DNA from 3 places in the Plantactinospora sp. CA-294935 genome. Region 3 is predicted to be linked to each of the others. Evidence: riboswitches for the same ligand, from Rfam matches in the RefSeq annotation. Region 3 holds a riboswitch; each other region holds the start of a gene.
What was found. Region 3 has a riboswitch for cyclic di-AMP ahead of ACQEVC_RS08325 (NlpC/P60 family protein). Riboswitches for the same ligand answer to the same signal wherever they lie in the genome.

Region 1 (4,166 bases), 1.9 Mb from region 3:
ATCCCCGGCGGGTGCCGCCGAGCCGCCGTCGCGAGTTCTTCGCCGAGATCGTCACCCGGTACCGGGCCCACCTGCCACCGGCCGGCTACCAGCCGCCGGGCGGCGCCGCCGGGCTCAAGCACCGGCTGGTCGGTCGCGGCGCGTACGGGCTCTTCACCGCGCTCCAGGCGGCACGGCGGGCGCACGCCGGCGTGGTGACCCGGGCCCGGCACCCGCGATCCGGCGCGCGGCAGGCGGCCGGCACCACCGGGTCGGCCGCGCCGGCCGTACCGGGCAGCCGCGCCGAGGCGGTACCCGGTGAGGTGACCGACCGGGTGGGCTGAGCACGCTCCCGGTAGCGGCGTGGAACTCGGCGCGCCGGTCGAGGGCTGCCGCTGGGGGTCTCGACCAATCGGCGCGCCGGTCGGGGGCTGCCGCTGGGGGTCTCGATCAACGGGCAGCGGCTGACCGTACCCCCGGAGGCGATCGCGGGCTGCCGGGTCAGCCGTGTTCGCCGAGCGGGCCGACCCGCCAGCCCCGGCGGAGGCACTCCTCCAGCAGGTACGGCAGTGCGGCGAGGCTGGCCCGCCACGCACCCGGTGCGGAGGTGCAGTCGGAGTCGTGCAGCAGCACCGTTCCGCCGCCGGCCAGCCCGCCGCGCAGCGTGTCGAGTACCGAGGAGCGGGTCGCCGACCGGGTCCAGTCCCGTCCCCAGCAGGTCCAGAGCACCGGGGTCAGGTCCAGCCGGCGCGCGGCCATCAGGGCGGCGGCGCTGAGCACCCCGTACGGCGGGCGGAAGAACCGGGGTACCCGGCCGGTCACCGCACCGATCAGCTCGCGGGTCCGGGCCAGGTCGCGGTAGGTCGCGTGCGGGCCGCGGAGCAGCAGGTTCTGGTGCGCCCAGCCGTGCACCGCCACCTCGTGCCCGGCGGCGGCGAGGTCCAGGCCGAGTTCCGGTGCCCGGGCCAGCATCGACCCGAGCAGGAAGAACGTCGCGCGGGTCTGGTGCGCGGCCAGGGTCTCGACGAAGAGCGGGGTGGAGGCCGGGTCGGGGCCGTCGTCGAAGGTGAGCGCGACGTGCCCCGGGGAGCCGCGTCCGCTCAGCCGGGGGAAGAACCGCAGCCGTACCCCGGGCAGCACCGTCAGGGCCGGCACCACCTGGGCGGCCAGCGCGGCACCGACGGTCGTCGCCGGTACCGCGCGTCCGCGCACTCGTTCCTCCACCCGCCGCACCATCGCGGACGCGGTTACCCGCGCGGCCGGTCTTCATCCTCACCCGGACGGGTGGCTTGCCCCGGTTGCACCGGTCTTCCGCGTCTCCGGTACTCCGTGCCGTCCTGCCCGATCGGCGGAGTTTGTCGGAGCTTCGGTCGGGTAGCCGGCGCCCGGCGATCCGGGGAGGTTCGGGACGGGGGAGCGGGATGCGCGGGCGACCTGCGGCGCGGGTAGCGGTGATCACCGGAGCGAGTGCCGGGGTGGGCCGGGCGACGGCCAGGCTGCTGGCCCGCCGGGGGATGCGGCTGGCCCTGCTGGCCCGGGGTGGGAGCGGCCTGCGGGGCGCGGCCGAGGACGTCCGTGCGGCCGGGGGTGTGGCGCTGCCGATCGAGACCGACGTGGCCGACCACCGCCAGGTCGAAGCGGCGGCGGACCGGGCGACCAGCGAACTCGGGCCGATCGACCTGTGGGTCAACAACGCGATGGCCTCGGTGTTCGCGCCCTTCACGGAGATCGGGCCGGAGGAGTTCCGGCGGGTGACCGAGGTCTGCTACCTCGGGTACGTCCACGGCACCCGGGCCGCGCTCGACCGGATGCTGCCGCGCGGGACCGGCACGATCGTGCAGGTCGGGTCGGCACTGGCCTACCGGTCGATCCCGCTGCAGTCCGCGTACTGCGGCGCGAAGCACGCCATCGTCGGGTTCACCGAGTCGCTGCGCTGTGAACTCCTGCACGACCGGAGCCCGGTCCGGCTCACCATGGTGCACCTGCCGGCGCTGAACACCCCGCAGTTCGACTGGGTGCTGTCCCGGCTGCGCAACCGGGCCCGACCGGTGCCACCGATCTACCAGCCCGAACTGGCGGCCCGGGCCATCGTGTACGCGGCCGACCGGCCGGGCCGGCGGGAGTACTGGGTCGGCGCCTCGACGGTCGGCACCATCCTCGGCAACCGGTGCCTGCCCGGGCTGCTCGACCGGTACCTGGCCCGGACCGGGTACTCCGGCCAGCAGACGGAGCAGCCGGCCGACCGGAGTCGACCGGCCAACCTCTGGCACCCGGTCGACGACGGCACCGGGGCGGACCCGGGCGCGCACGGCGCGTTCGGCACGCCGTACCGGACACGGAGTCCGCAACTCTGGCTGTCCCAGCACCGCGGCGTGGTGACAGCGGGTCTCCTCTCGGCCGGTACGGTGGCCGGTGTGCTGTTCGGCACAACACCCTGGCGCAGGCGGTGACCGGAGAATCACCGAACGACCATCCTGGACACGTTTCCGCACGTCGGAGGGGTGGGAACGCGCATGGTAAATAGCCGACAGCAGCTAGTCGATAATGGCGGGCAAAGCACGTCCTTCGATGCCTCCGACACGCGGTGATTACTGATAGTCGTTGCCTGGCAACGCCTTTAGCCGCGAACGGGTCTTGCCATTCCGGAAGTGAAACCGGGTATGCTGTCTGCCGTTCATAGCCGCCGGATACCGCGTGGTCCGGCGCTGATCGCCGCCTAATCGCCACACGGCGAGCCGGGGACCCACGCACCCCTGGGGTGAATCCGCGAGAGCGGTAGGGACCACTTCCATCCCGAACCCGTCAGCTAACCCGGTCGGCGGCCGACGGAAGGGATACATGTGAGGGCACCCCTACGCCGAAGGCTGGCGACTGCCCTGGCACTGCTCACCGCCGCAGCTCTGGTCGTGGTCCCGTCGGAGGCGTCGGCGGCGCCCGCGCCGAAACCGGCCCCTCAGGAAGAGGCCGACTCGCCGGTGCTCGGAGACGTGCTCGCCAGTGCCGGCAAGCGGCTCGCCGAGGCGAAGGCCGAACGAACCAAGTCCCAGCGGCGGCAGCAGCAGCTCGGCAACCAGTTGAAGCAGGCGGAGGCCCGGCTGGCGGCACTCACTCCGGAGGCGAGCGAGATCGCGGCCGAGTCCTACCGCAGCGGCAAGCTCAGCGCCATCGCGATGCTGCTGAGCAACAACTCTGCCGACTCCTCGTCCAGCGCGTTCATGGAGCGGGCTTCGGCGCTCAACGAGCTGAACCTGTTCAACAACAGCAAGCTCCGGGCGCTCAACGAGGCGCGGGACGCGGTCGGCACGGCCAAGAAGGCGATCGACGAGGAGGTCGCCAAGCAGGCCGCGCAAGAGAAAATCATCAAGAAGCAGCAGTCGGACGCGAAGAAGGCGCTCGCCCTGGTGGGCGGCAACTCGCGCCCCGACAAGGGCCTGGTGGCGGCCACATCGCCGGTCGCCCGTCCCGGGCCGGGGATGGCGGACGGCTTCCCGGGGTTGCCCTGCAACCGGGACGACCCGACCACCGGCGGCTGCATCACCGCCCGGACACTCCACATGTACAACGAGGTGCGCCGGGCGGGCTTCAAGAGGTTCGTCGGCTGCTTCCGGCCCGGTGGGCCGTTCGAGCATCCGAAGGGCCGCGCCTGTGACTGGTCGCTGCGCAACTCGGGGTTCAGCCGGGCCGCCAACGACGACCAGATGAAGTACGGCAACGACCTGTCCGCGTTCCTGATCCGTAACGCGGACCGGCTCGGCATCCTCTACGTGATCTGGTACAAGGAGATCTGGTTCCCGGACGAGGGCTGGAGTTCCTACAGCGGTCCGAGCGACCACACCGACCACGTGCACGTCTCCATGCTGTAGGCCCGAGCCAACTTCGACCGCCCCGTCACCTGCCCGCCAGGTGGCGGGGCGGTCGCGTTGTGCGGACAGCTCGCGCGCCGGCTGGCATCATCGGCGGATGGCCATCATCGACGTCGTCCGGGGCGACATCACCCGGGAGCGCGTGGACGCGATCGTCACCGCGGCCAACGAGTCGCTGCTCGGCGGCGGTGGTGTGGACGGCGCCATCCACCGGGCGGCCGGCCCCCGGCTGGCCGAGGCGGGCGGGGCGATCGGCCCCTGTCCACCCGGCGAGGCGGTGGCGACCCCGGCGTTCGACCTCGACCCGCCGGTCCGGCACGTCAT
Region 2 (4,166 bases), 900 kb from region 3:
TCGACGACGAGGAGACGGCCGCCTGGCGGGACGCCGCGCACGACATGCACATCCCGTACGACCCGGAGCTGGGCGTGCACCCGCAGGTGGAGGGCTTCACCCGCCACCAGGAGTGGGACTTCGCGAACACGCCGCCGGAGCAGTACCCGCTGCTGCTCAACTATCCCTACTTCGACCTGTACCGGAAGCAGGTGATCAAGCAGGCCGACCTGGTGCTGGCGATGCACTGGCGCGGCGACGCGTTCAGCGACGAGGAGAAGGCGGCCAACTTCGCCTACTACGAGCGGCGTACCGTCCGCGACTCGTCGCTGTCGGCCTGCACCCAGGCGGTGCTGGCCGCCGAGACCGGGCACCTCGAACTCGCGCACGACTATCTGGGCGAGGCGGCCCTGATGGACCTGCACGACCTCAACCAGAACACCCGGGACGGCGTGCACGTCGCCTCGCTGGCCGGGGCCTGGATCGCCCTGGTGGCCGGGTTCGGCGGGATGCGCGACCACACCGCGACGCTCTCCTTCACACCCCGGCTGCCGAGCCGGATCGACCGGTTGGAGTTCTCGCTCCGCTACCGGGGCGTGCACCTGCGGGTCGACGTCCGGCCGCGCGAGGCGACGTACGCGCTGCGCGACGGCGAGCCGGACGACGCACTGGAGCTGCTGCACCATGGCGAGAAGGTCCGGATCACCTGCCTGGAGTCGGTGACCCGGCCGATCCCGCCGGCCCGCCCGACGGGTCCGCAACCGGCCCAGCCGGCCGGCCGGGCCCCCGCCCGCCGTGCCCCCGAAGGCGAGCCCACCTGACCACCGGGCCGGAAACCGGAGATCTTGACGACTTCTTGCCGCCCCCACCGCAAGAAGTCGTCAAGATCTGATCGGCACCCCTAGACCAGTGACAGGTGTACGTGGTTGGTGTGGTCGCTCGACGGGTCGCCGTGTGCACCGCTGTACGACTTCCACCCGGTCGTCGGCAACCAGATCTGCCGGTACCAGATCACGTACAGCACGCCGATCCGGTCGGCGTTGCGGACGAAGAACGCGGCGAGGTTGTTGCCGTAGGTCCGGTTGGCGCCCGTGGCGGCACCCCGGAAGCCGCCCGCCTCGGCGGAGAAGTCGCAGGCCCGCCCCTTCGGGTGCTCGTAGGGGCCGCCGGAGCGGTAGCACCCGGTGAACCGGGTGAAGCCGGCCCGGCGCGCCTCGTTGAAGGCGTGCAGGGTGCGCGGCGTGACGCAGCCCGTGGTGGTCGGGTCGGGCCGGCTGCACGACTGCGGCGGCCAGGAGCCGTCGGCAGCGCGTGGCGCGGGCCGGGCCACCGGTGACCTGGCGTTGACGAAGCCTCCGGTGGATGCGCCGCCGACCTGGGCCAGCGCCCGCTCGGCGGCCTGCTTCTGCCGCAGCATGATGGCGAGCTGCCGGCGCTCCTCGATCACCTCGGCGTCCAGCGCCTGTTTCGCCCGGGTGGCCCGCTCCCGGGCCTGCCCCAGCGCGCGTAGCGCGTCGTTGTCCCGCAGGGCCACCACCTCCAGGCCGCGGGCGCGCTCCAGGAGTTCCTCCGCCGAGCCGCTGTGCAGCAGTACCAGCACCGGGCCGATCCGGCCGGTCTGGTACGCCGTCCGGGCCACCTGCTCCACCCGGGGGCGCAGCTCGGCGATCCGTCCCTCCACCCGGCGTAGCTCGGCGGCGATCTTCGCCTGCCGAGCCTGGGTGTTAACCAGCGCGTTCTTGGCCTGTAGGTAACCTCGGCCGGTCGATTCGAGTACGTCGCGCAGGAGCGGCGTGTCGCCTTCGTCGCCGAGAACGGCGGGGCTGTTCGCCTCCGCCACGCCGGGCCGGAGCGCTGCGCCGGCGAGCGCGCCGAACGTGGCGAGCAGGGCCAGGGCCAGCGGTAACCGCCGACGTGTGGATCCCGTCATGCATGTCCCTCCGTCGCCCGCCTACCGAGTTAGCTGACGGGTTCGGGACGGAACAAGCCCCTACCGCGGTTGCGGACTCACCCCACCTACCTGGGTCCCCGGCTCACCTCGTTGGTGATTCGGCGGCGGTCACGCCGGCGCGGAGGGGTGCGCCACCGGGCGAAACCGGGGTCAGCCTACCGGACCAACCGGGCCGACCTCGGGAATTCCGGGATGATCCGCCGTGGAAAATTCACCCGGCTACCGATCATGAGTCGCGCCGGTACGACCTCGACCTAGCGGTCGCGCGGATCCTCCGAGTACCGCTCGCCGCTGGACGGCATGCCCACGGCGTCACGCGGCGGCGTGCGGCGCGGATCGTCGAGCGACCTCGCCTTGGCCGCCTCGTCCGCCCATTCGCTCCGGTCGGGATTCTGCTGCCCCGGCTCGTCGGTGCGGGCCGGGCCGGACTTCGCCTTGCCGGATTTCTGGCGGGCCATAACGTCCCTCACGTTCGTCTGCCGGTCGGCACGTCGGCCGTCCCGGTGCCTGGTCGGACGTTCCGGCCTTCCCCGACTGCGCACCGGCAAACCCGGGCGCCGGTCGGCTGGCGGCGTGTGGTTGAGCCCGGCGCCGCCGGGTAAGACCGACAGGACGGCGGTCGGCGTCACACCCGCGACTCTCCGCCGGGAAGAGGCATGGGAGGCAGTCGAATGGACACCCGGACCACCGAGACCACGATTCCGGCCGGAGACGTACGACTGACCGGCGACCTGGTCGTCCCCGCCGACGCACGCGGGATCGTCCTGTTCGCACACGGCAGCGGCAGTTCCCGGCACAGCCCGCGCAACCGGATGGTGGCCGAGGCGCTGAACCGCCATGCCCTGGCCACCGTGCTGGTCGACCTGCTGACCCGGGACGAGGAGGCGCTCGACGACCGGACCGGGGAGTTGCGCTTCGACATCGGCCTGCTCACCGGCCGGCTCGTCGGCATCGTCGACTGGCTGGCGACCGGCGAACCGGCTGGGCGGCTCCCGATCGGACTCTTCGGGGCCAGCACCGGCGCCGCCGCCGCGCTCTCGGCCGCCGCGCAGCGCCCCGACCGGGTGTACGCGGTCGTCTCCCGCGGCGGTCGCCCGGACCTGGCCGGCGCCGACCTGCCCCGGGTACGCGCCGGGACGCTGCTGCTGGTCGGCGGGCTCGACGACGAGGTGCTGCGACTCAACAACCAGGCGCTGGCCGAGCTCGACGCCGGGGCGGAGTTGCGGGTGGTGCCCGGCGCCACCCACCTGTTCGAGGAGCCCGGCGCCCTGGACCAGGTGGCCCGGGAGGCGGCGGAGTGGTTCGCCGGCCACCTGCCCGGCTGACCGCCCGCCCGGCGTTGGTTCGACCGGACAGCCCGGGACGGACGTGCGCGGGTTCTCCATACTCGAAGAATGACGGCGTTGTCCCGCGACCTGAGCACGACGGACCTCGGCTATCTCACCGGTGGTGCCTGGGGTGCCGTCCGGACCGCACTGGTGATGCTGCACGGCCGGGGCGGTGTGACGGTCGCCCGACCCGGCGGACTCAGCCGGACCGGCAGCATGCCGGCGTACGCGGAACCGCTGGAACGTGCCCTGTTCGGTGCGCTGTACGGCTCGATGTCACCCCGTGAGGTGGCCAACCAGCGGCGGGTCCGACAGGCCCTGGCCGAGCAGCGGGAGGGCCTGATCGGGCTGGGACTGCTCCGCCCGGCCTGGCGCCGGTTCCTGTTGCCGGCCATGCTGGTGCTCGTGCTGCCGATGGTGGTCGCCCGGCTGGTCGCGGTCGACCTGCTCGGCGTCGGCGTCGGCCTGCTGGTGGTGTTGGCGTTCGTCGGGATGGCCGGCTGGTTCCTGCCCCGCCGTACCCTCTCCGGCGGACGTACGCTGCGCGACGCCCGGCGCCGGCATCCTCTTCCGGTCGGCCCGGACGGCGTTCCGGCCGCGCACCCCGCCGGACTCGAACCGGGGCTGGCGATGGCGCTGTACGGCACCGCAGGGCTGCTGCCGGCGGTGCGCCGGTTCGTCCGGGACGGCGGACTGCTCGACGGCGGACCCTGGTCCCGTTTCCTCGGCGACTCCCCGCTGGACAGCTCCTCGATGCCGGCGGGCGGGGCCACCGGGCACGTCTGAGCCCCGGCCGGTCAGCCCAGCCGGGGTGCGGGCTGGCCGGGCAGCTCGGAGCGGGTCGGGGCGGGCCGCTGGGCCGGCTCGGTGGGCAGCACCGGGAACCCGTCGGTGCGGTAGCACAGCTC
Region 3 (4,166 bases):
GCGACGGGACACCTGCGCGACGAGGCCGGGCCTCGACCCGATCCACAACTTCATGGACTACTCGGTCGACGCCTGCATGTACGAGTTCACCTATGGGCAGGCGCTCCGGATGCTCAGGGCCTGGAAGGCGTTCCGCGAGCCGTAGGTCAGGACGCCGGGACCGGCGCCTCTTCGACGGCCCGGCGGCGGCCGCGCCGCTTCGGCCCGGCGGCGGCACTGCCCTCGGGAGCGCCGATCGCGCCGGCCGGGTCGAGCCAGACCTGCACGGCGGGACGCTCGGACCGATCTCCGGCGGCGAGCGGCGTGGCGCCGTTGCTGCCGTGCCGGGCAACCATCGCCACGTCGACGGTGAACTCGAAGAGCCGCCAGTCGACCTGCGGTGCGGCCCGCAGGTTGCCGGCGAGCTGGTCCACCCGCGCCTGGTCGGTCACCGGCCGGGCCCGGCCGGCGACGTACGCCTCGTCGTCGCTGTCCTCGGGAGGGAACGAGTGCAGCGCGTAGCGCCCGTCCCGTTCGAGGTCGCGCCGCTTCGGAGAGTCGACGACGAAACAGAAGAGTCCCTCGTCGGTGATGACCGGGGACACCGGGTGCACGCGCGGCCCACCGTCGGCGCGCACGGTCGCCAGGTAGCCGAGACCCGGGCCGTACTGCTGGATGAGGACGCGGATCGCGTCGGCGAGTCGGGGCTCGTCAGAGGCGAATTCGGACCAGGATGCCATGGGTACATTCTATCGAACACATGTTCGATCACCTACCCCGATCCCACCCATCGGCGAGGTCGCGGCCCGTCGACTTCGCGCGACTCGCTAAGGTGATCCGGTGCTGCTCTCCGACCACGACCTAGTGATCGAGATCAAGGCGGGCACGCTCGCGCTTGAGCCGTTCGAGCCCGCGCTGGTGCAGCCGTCGAGCATCGACGTACGGCTGGACCGGCTCTTCCGGGTCTTCAACAACCACCTCTACACGCACATCGACCCGGCGGTGCAGCAGGACGACCTGACCTCGCTGGTCGACGTGCCGGACGGCGAACCGTTCGTGCTGCACCCGGGTGAGTTCGTGCTCGCCTCCACGCTGGAGGTGATCTCCCTCGGCGACCAGTTGGCGGGAAGACTCGAAGGGAAATCGAGTCTGGGCCGGCTCGGCCTGCTCACCCACTCGACCGCGGGCTTCATCGACCCCGGGTTCTCCGGCCACGTCACGCTGGAGCTGTCGAACGTGGCCAACCTGCCGATCCGGCTCTGGCCCGGGATGAAGATCGGCCAGCTCTGCATCTTCCGGCTCTCGTCGCCGTCCGCCCACCCGTACGGGTCGGCCGTCTACGGCTCGCGTTACCAGGGGCAGCGCGGCCCCACCCCGAGCCGCTCCTGGCAGAACTGGCGCACCTGGCCCACCCGCTGAGGCTGCCGGCGTCAGAAGCAGCGCGCCGGCACCAAACGGCCCGGACCGGGCCCGACGGGGAGCCGGGAAGGCGAACAGAACCGAATGGCAGAACCCCCGCCGCACCTGCGCGACGGGGGTTCTGCCATTGACTCGCTCCGGGATGCGTCAGCCGGGTCTACCGAAGCTGTGGATCTCGCCGTCGTCCATCCGCTTCATCTTGATCGGTTCGCCGGCCCGGGAGGCGTGCACGATCCAGCCGTCGCCGACGTACATGCCGACGTGGCTGAGGTCGGCATAGTAGAAGACCAGGTCACCGGGGCGTAGCGCGGAGCGGCTGATGCTGGCCGTCTGGCCGCGCTGCGCCCGGGCGTTGTGCGGCAGCGACACGCCGCCCTGGTTCCAGGCCGCCAGGGTCAGGCCGGAGCAGTCGTACGAGCCGGGGCCTTCGGCACCCCACTTGTACGGCTTGCCGATCTGGGCACAGGCGAACTTGACCGCCTTGCCGGCCGCACCTCCGGGGTAGGTGGCCGGGCAGGGTGCGGGCCGCAGCGGGCCGGCCGAGCCGTTCCCGTACGCCTGGATCCGCAGCTTCTGCAACCGCTCGACCTCGGCGTCGATCTCCTTCTTCTTCGCCGCCAGCTCTTTCTCGGTTTTGGTCAACTGGCTGACCAGCCGGTCCAGCGGAGCCTTCTGGGAGGCGTACTTGTCCTTGAGGTCGACGACCGCCTGCACCTCGCGCTGCTGCTGCCGCGCGAACTGGTCGAGCACCGAGAGCTGGCCGACCAGCGCGGTCGGCGACTTGGAGGTGAGCAGGGCGTTGACCGCCGATGCCTTGTCACCCTTGTACGCCTGCACCGCGAAGTCGCTCACCCGGTTCATCGCGGCGTCGATCTGCGACTGGAGCGGGGCGATCTTCTTCTGCAGGGCGGCGGCCTGCTTCTTCTTCGCGGCCAGGTCCTGCCGGGTGGCGTTGTGCTTCTCGACGACCGGCTCCAGCTTGCGCCAGGCGGTGTCGATCTGCTGCTCGATCTCGGCCACCGACGGTTCGGCGAGCGTCGGCGTCGTGCCGGTGAGCAACACCGCGGCGCTGGCCAGTGCGGTGAGCGCGATGGCGAGAATGGACCTTCGAGTGCGCGGTTTCGCGTTCCCGGCGTCGGTGGATGCCGACCGGAGGGATGGCGACCGCGACGGGGCAGGGGGAGCCACCGGGGTCCGTACTCCTTCTTCCGTAGCCCGCCTACCGGGTTAGCTGACGGGTTCGGGCGGGAAGATTGTCGCCCTACCGCGTGAGACGCGGATTCACCCCATGAAGCTCGGGTCCCCGGTTCGCTGAGTGTGACGATTCGGCGGTGTCGAGACGTCGCCGCCCGGCTAGGCGGCCTGCCGTCGGCTCGACGGTCCCCAACACTAGAGAAGGGTGTTATCCAAACGCAACCCCGTGATCTGAGTCGATTCGTTAGGTATCGGACCAGTCGCTGACGGTGGGAGCCACTGGGACACGCCGAACACGCTGCGTGTCGGTGAAAGTTTTCTGCATAGCGACGAGCTTCGCCGGCAGGTATTGACGGACACCGGTCCCGGGTGGAGGGTGATCTTCAGGCCCACCCCCGGCTCATGGAGGTTCGATGCTTCCCACCACACACCCGCTGAGCAGGAGAATCGCGATCGGGGCCGCGGTCGTCGGCGCCGCCGCGCTGCTGCCGGCCAGCCCCGCGCCAGCCACCGTCGCACTCCCCGAAACCCGGCAACAGGAGTACGCCGCCGCGGCGGCCGAGTTCGGCGTACCCGAGAGTGTGCTGCTCGGCGTCTCCTATCTGGAATCTCGCTGGGACACGAACGCCGGCACGCCGAGCACCAGCGGCGGGTACGGCCCGATGCACCTGACCGACGTCGCCGGGCTGGCCGCCGAGCCGGAACACCCGGAGCACGGCGAGGACCGGCGCGGTGACCCGGCCCGGCCCGCCCGACCGGCGACCGGACCCGCCGGCCCGCACGTCGACCGGACCGGCGACACACCGCCCGGCGGGCAGACCCTGGACGCCGCCGCCGCGTTGACCGGGGTCGACGAACACCTGCTCCGCGCCGAACCGGCGGCGAACATCCGGGGCGGGGCGGCGCTGCTGGCGTCGTACCAGCAGGCGCTGGCCGCGCCGACGGGCCCGGCCAGCGACCCGGCGACCTGGTACGGCGCGGTGGCCCGGTACGCCGGCAGCGACCGCGCGGACGCCGCGGCGGCCTTCGCCGACGAGGTCTACCGGACCCTCGCCGAGGGCGCCAGCCGGACCACGGACGACGGCCACCGGATCACCCTGCCCGGGAGGCCGGGGATGGTCCCGCAGCGCTCCTGGCTGGACCGACTCGGCCTGCCCGGCACGCCCCGTCCGGACGGGCTGGAGTGCCCGCGCGACATCTCCTGCGAGTGGATCCCGGCCCCCTACCAGGCGTTCGGGGACGGCGACTACGGCAACCACGACCTCTCCGACCGGCCGGGCCGGCAGAAGATCGAGTACATCGTCATCCACGACACCGAGGGCAGCTACGACACCACGCTGCGGCTGGTGCAGGACCCCACCTACGTGAGCTGGCAGTACACGCTCCGCTCGGCGGACGGGCACATCGCGCAGCACGTAAAGGGCAAGGACGTGGCCTGGCACGCCGGCAACTGGTACGTCAACGCCAAGGCGATCGGCCTCGAACACGAGGGCTTCGCCGCCCAGGGCACCTGGTACACCGAGGCGATGTACCGGACCTCGGCCAAACTCGTCCGCTACCTCGCCGACCGGTAC

Region 1: it holds a riboswitch for cyclic di-AMP, as region 3 does, so the genes downstream of both, ACQEVC_RS16840 (coiled-coil domain-containing protein) here and ACQEVC_RS08325 (NlpC/P60 family protein) in region 3, are expected to answer to the same signal.
Region 2: it holds a riboswitch for cyclic di-AMP, as region 3 does, so the genes downstream of both, ACQEVC_RS12300 (coiled-coil domain-containing protein) here and ACQEVC_RS08325 (NlpC/P60 family protein) in region 3, are expected to answer to the same signal.

Annotation. Positions count from the first base shown of each region.
Region 1 covers NZ_JBNJMU010000001.1:3,748,123-3,752,288, forward strand. The annotation lists gene ACQEVC_RS16825 (glycosyltransferase family 2 protein) at 1-323, shown strand, start outside; gene ACQEVC_RS16830 (polysaccharide deacetylase family protein) at 481-1,191, opposite strand; gene ACQEVC_RS16835 (SDR family oxidoreductase) at 1,401-2,429, shown strand; cyclic di-AMP (ydaO/yuaA leader) riboswitch at 2,683-2,816, shown strand; gene ACQEVC_RS16840 (coiled-coil domain-containing protein) at 2,820-3,842, shown strand; gene ACQEVC_RS16845 (O-acetyl-ADP-ribose deacetylase) at 3,940-4,166, shown strand, end outside.
Region 2 covers NZ_JBNJMU010000001.1:2,742,528-2,746,693, forward strand. The annotation lists gene ACQEVC_RS12295 (glycoside hydrolase family 65 protein) at 1-800, shown strand, start outside; gene ACQEVC_RS12300 (coiled-coil domain-containing protein) at 881-1,909, opposite strand; cyclic di-AMP (ydaO/yuaA leader) riboswitch at 1,913-2,044, opposite strand; gene ACQEVC_RS12305 (hypothetical protein) at 2,185-2,388, opposite strand; gene ACQEVC_RS12310 (dienelactone hydrolase family protein) at 2,602-3,255, shown strand; partial or broken gene ACQEVC_RS12315 (TIGR04222 domain-containing membrane protein) at 3,316-4,044, shown strand; gene ACQEVC_RS12320 (FAD:protein FMN transferase) at 4,056-4,166, opposite strand, start outside.
Region 3 covers NZ_JBNJMU010000001.1:1,845,091-1,849,256, forward strand. The annotation lists gene ACQEVC_RS08310 (zinc metalloprotease) at 1-145, shown strand, start outside; gene ACQEVC_RS08315 (pyridoxamine 5'-phosphate oxidase family protein) at 147-719, opposite strand; gene dcd (dCTP deaminase) at 820-1,398, shown strand; gene ACQEVC_RS08325 (NlpC/P60 family protein) at 1,546-2,586, opposite strand; cyclic di-AMP (ydaO/yuaA leader) riboswitch at 2,599-2,739, opposite strand; gene ACQEVC_RS08330 (N-acetylmuramoyl-L-alanine amidase) at 3,006-4,166, shown strand, end outside.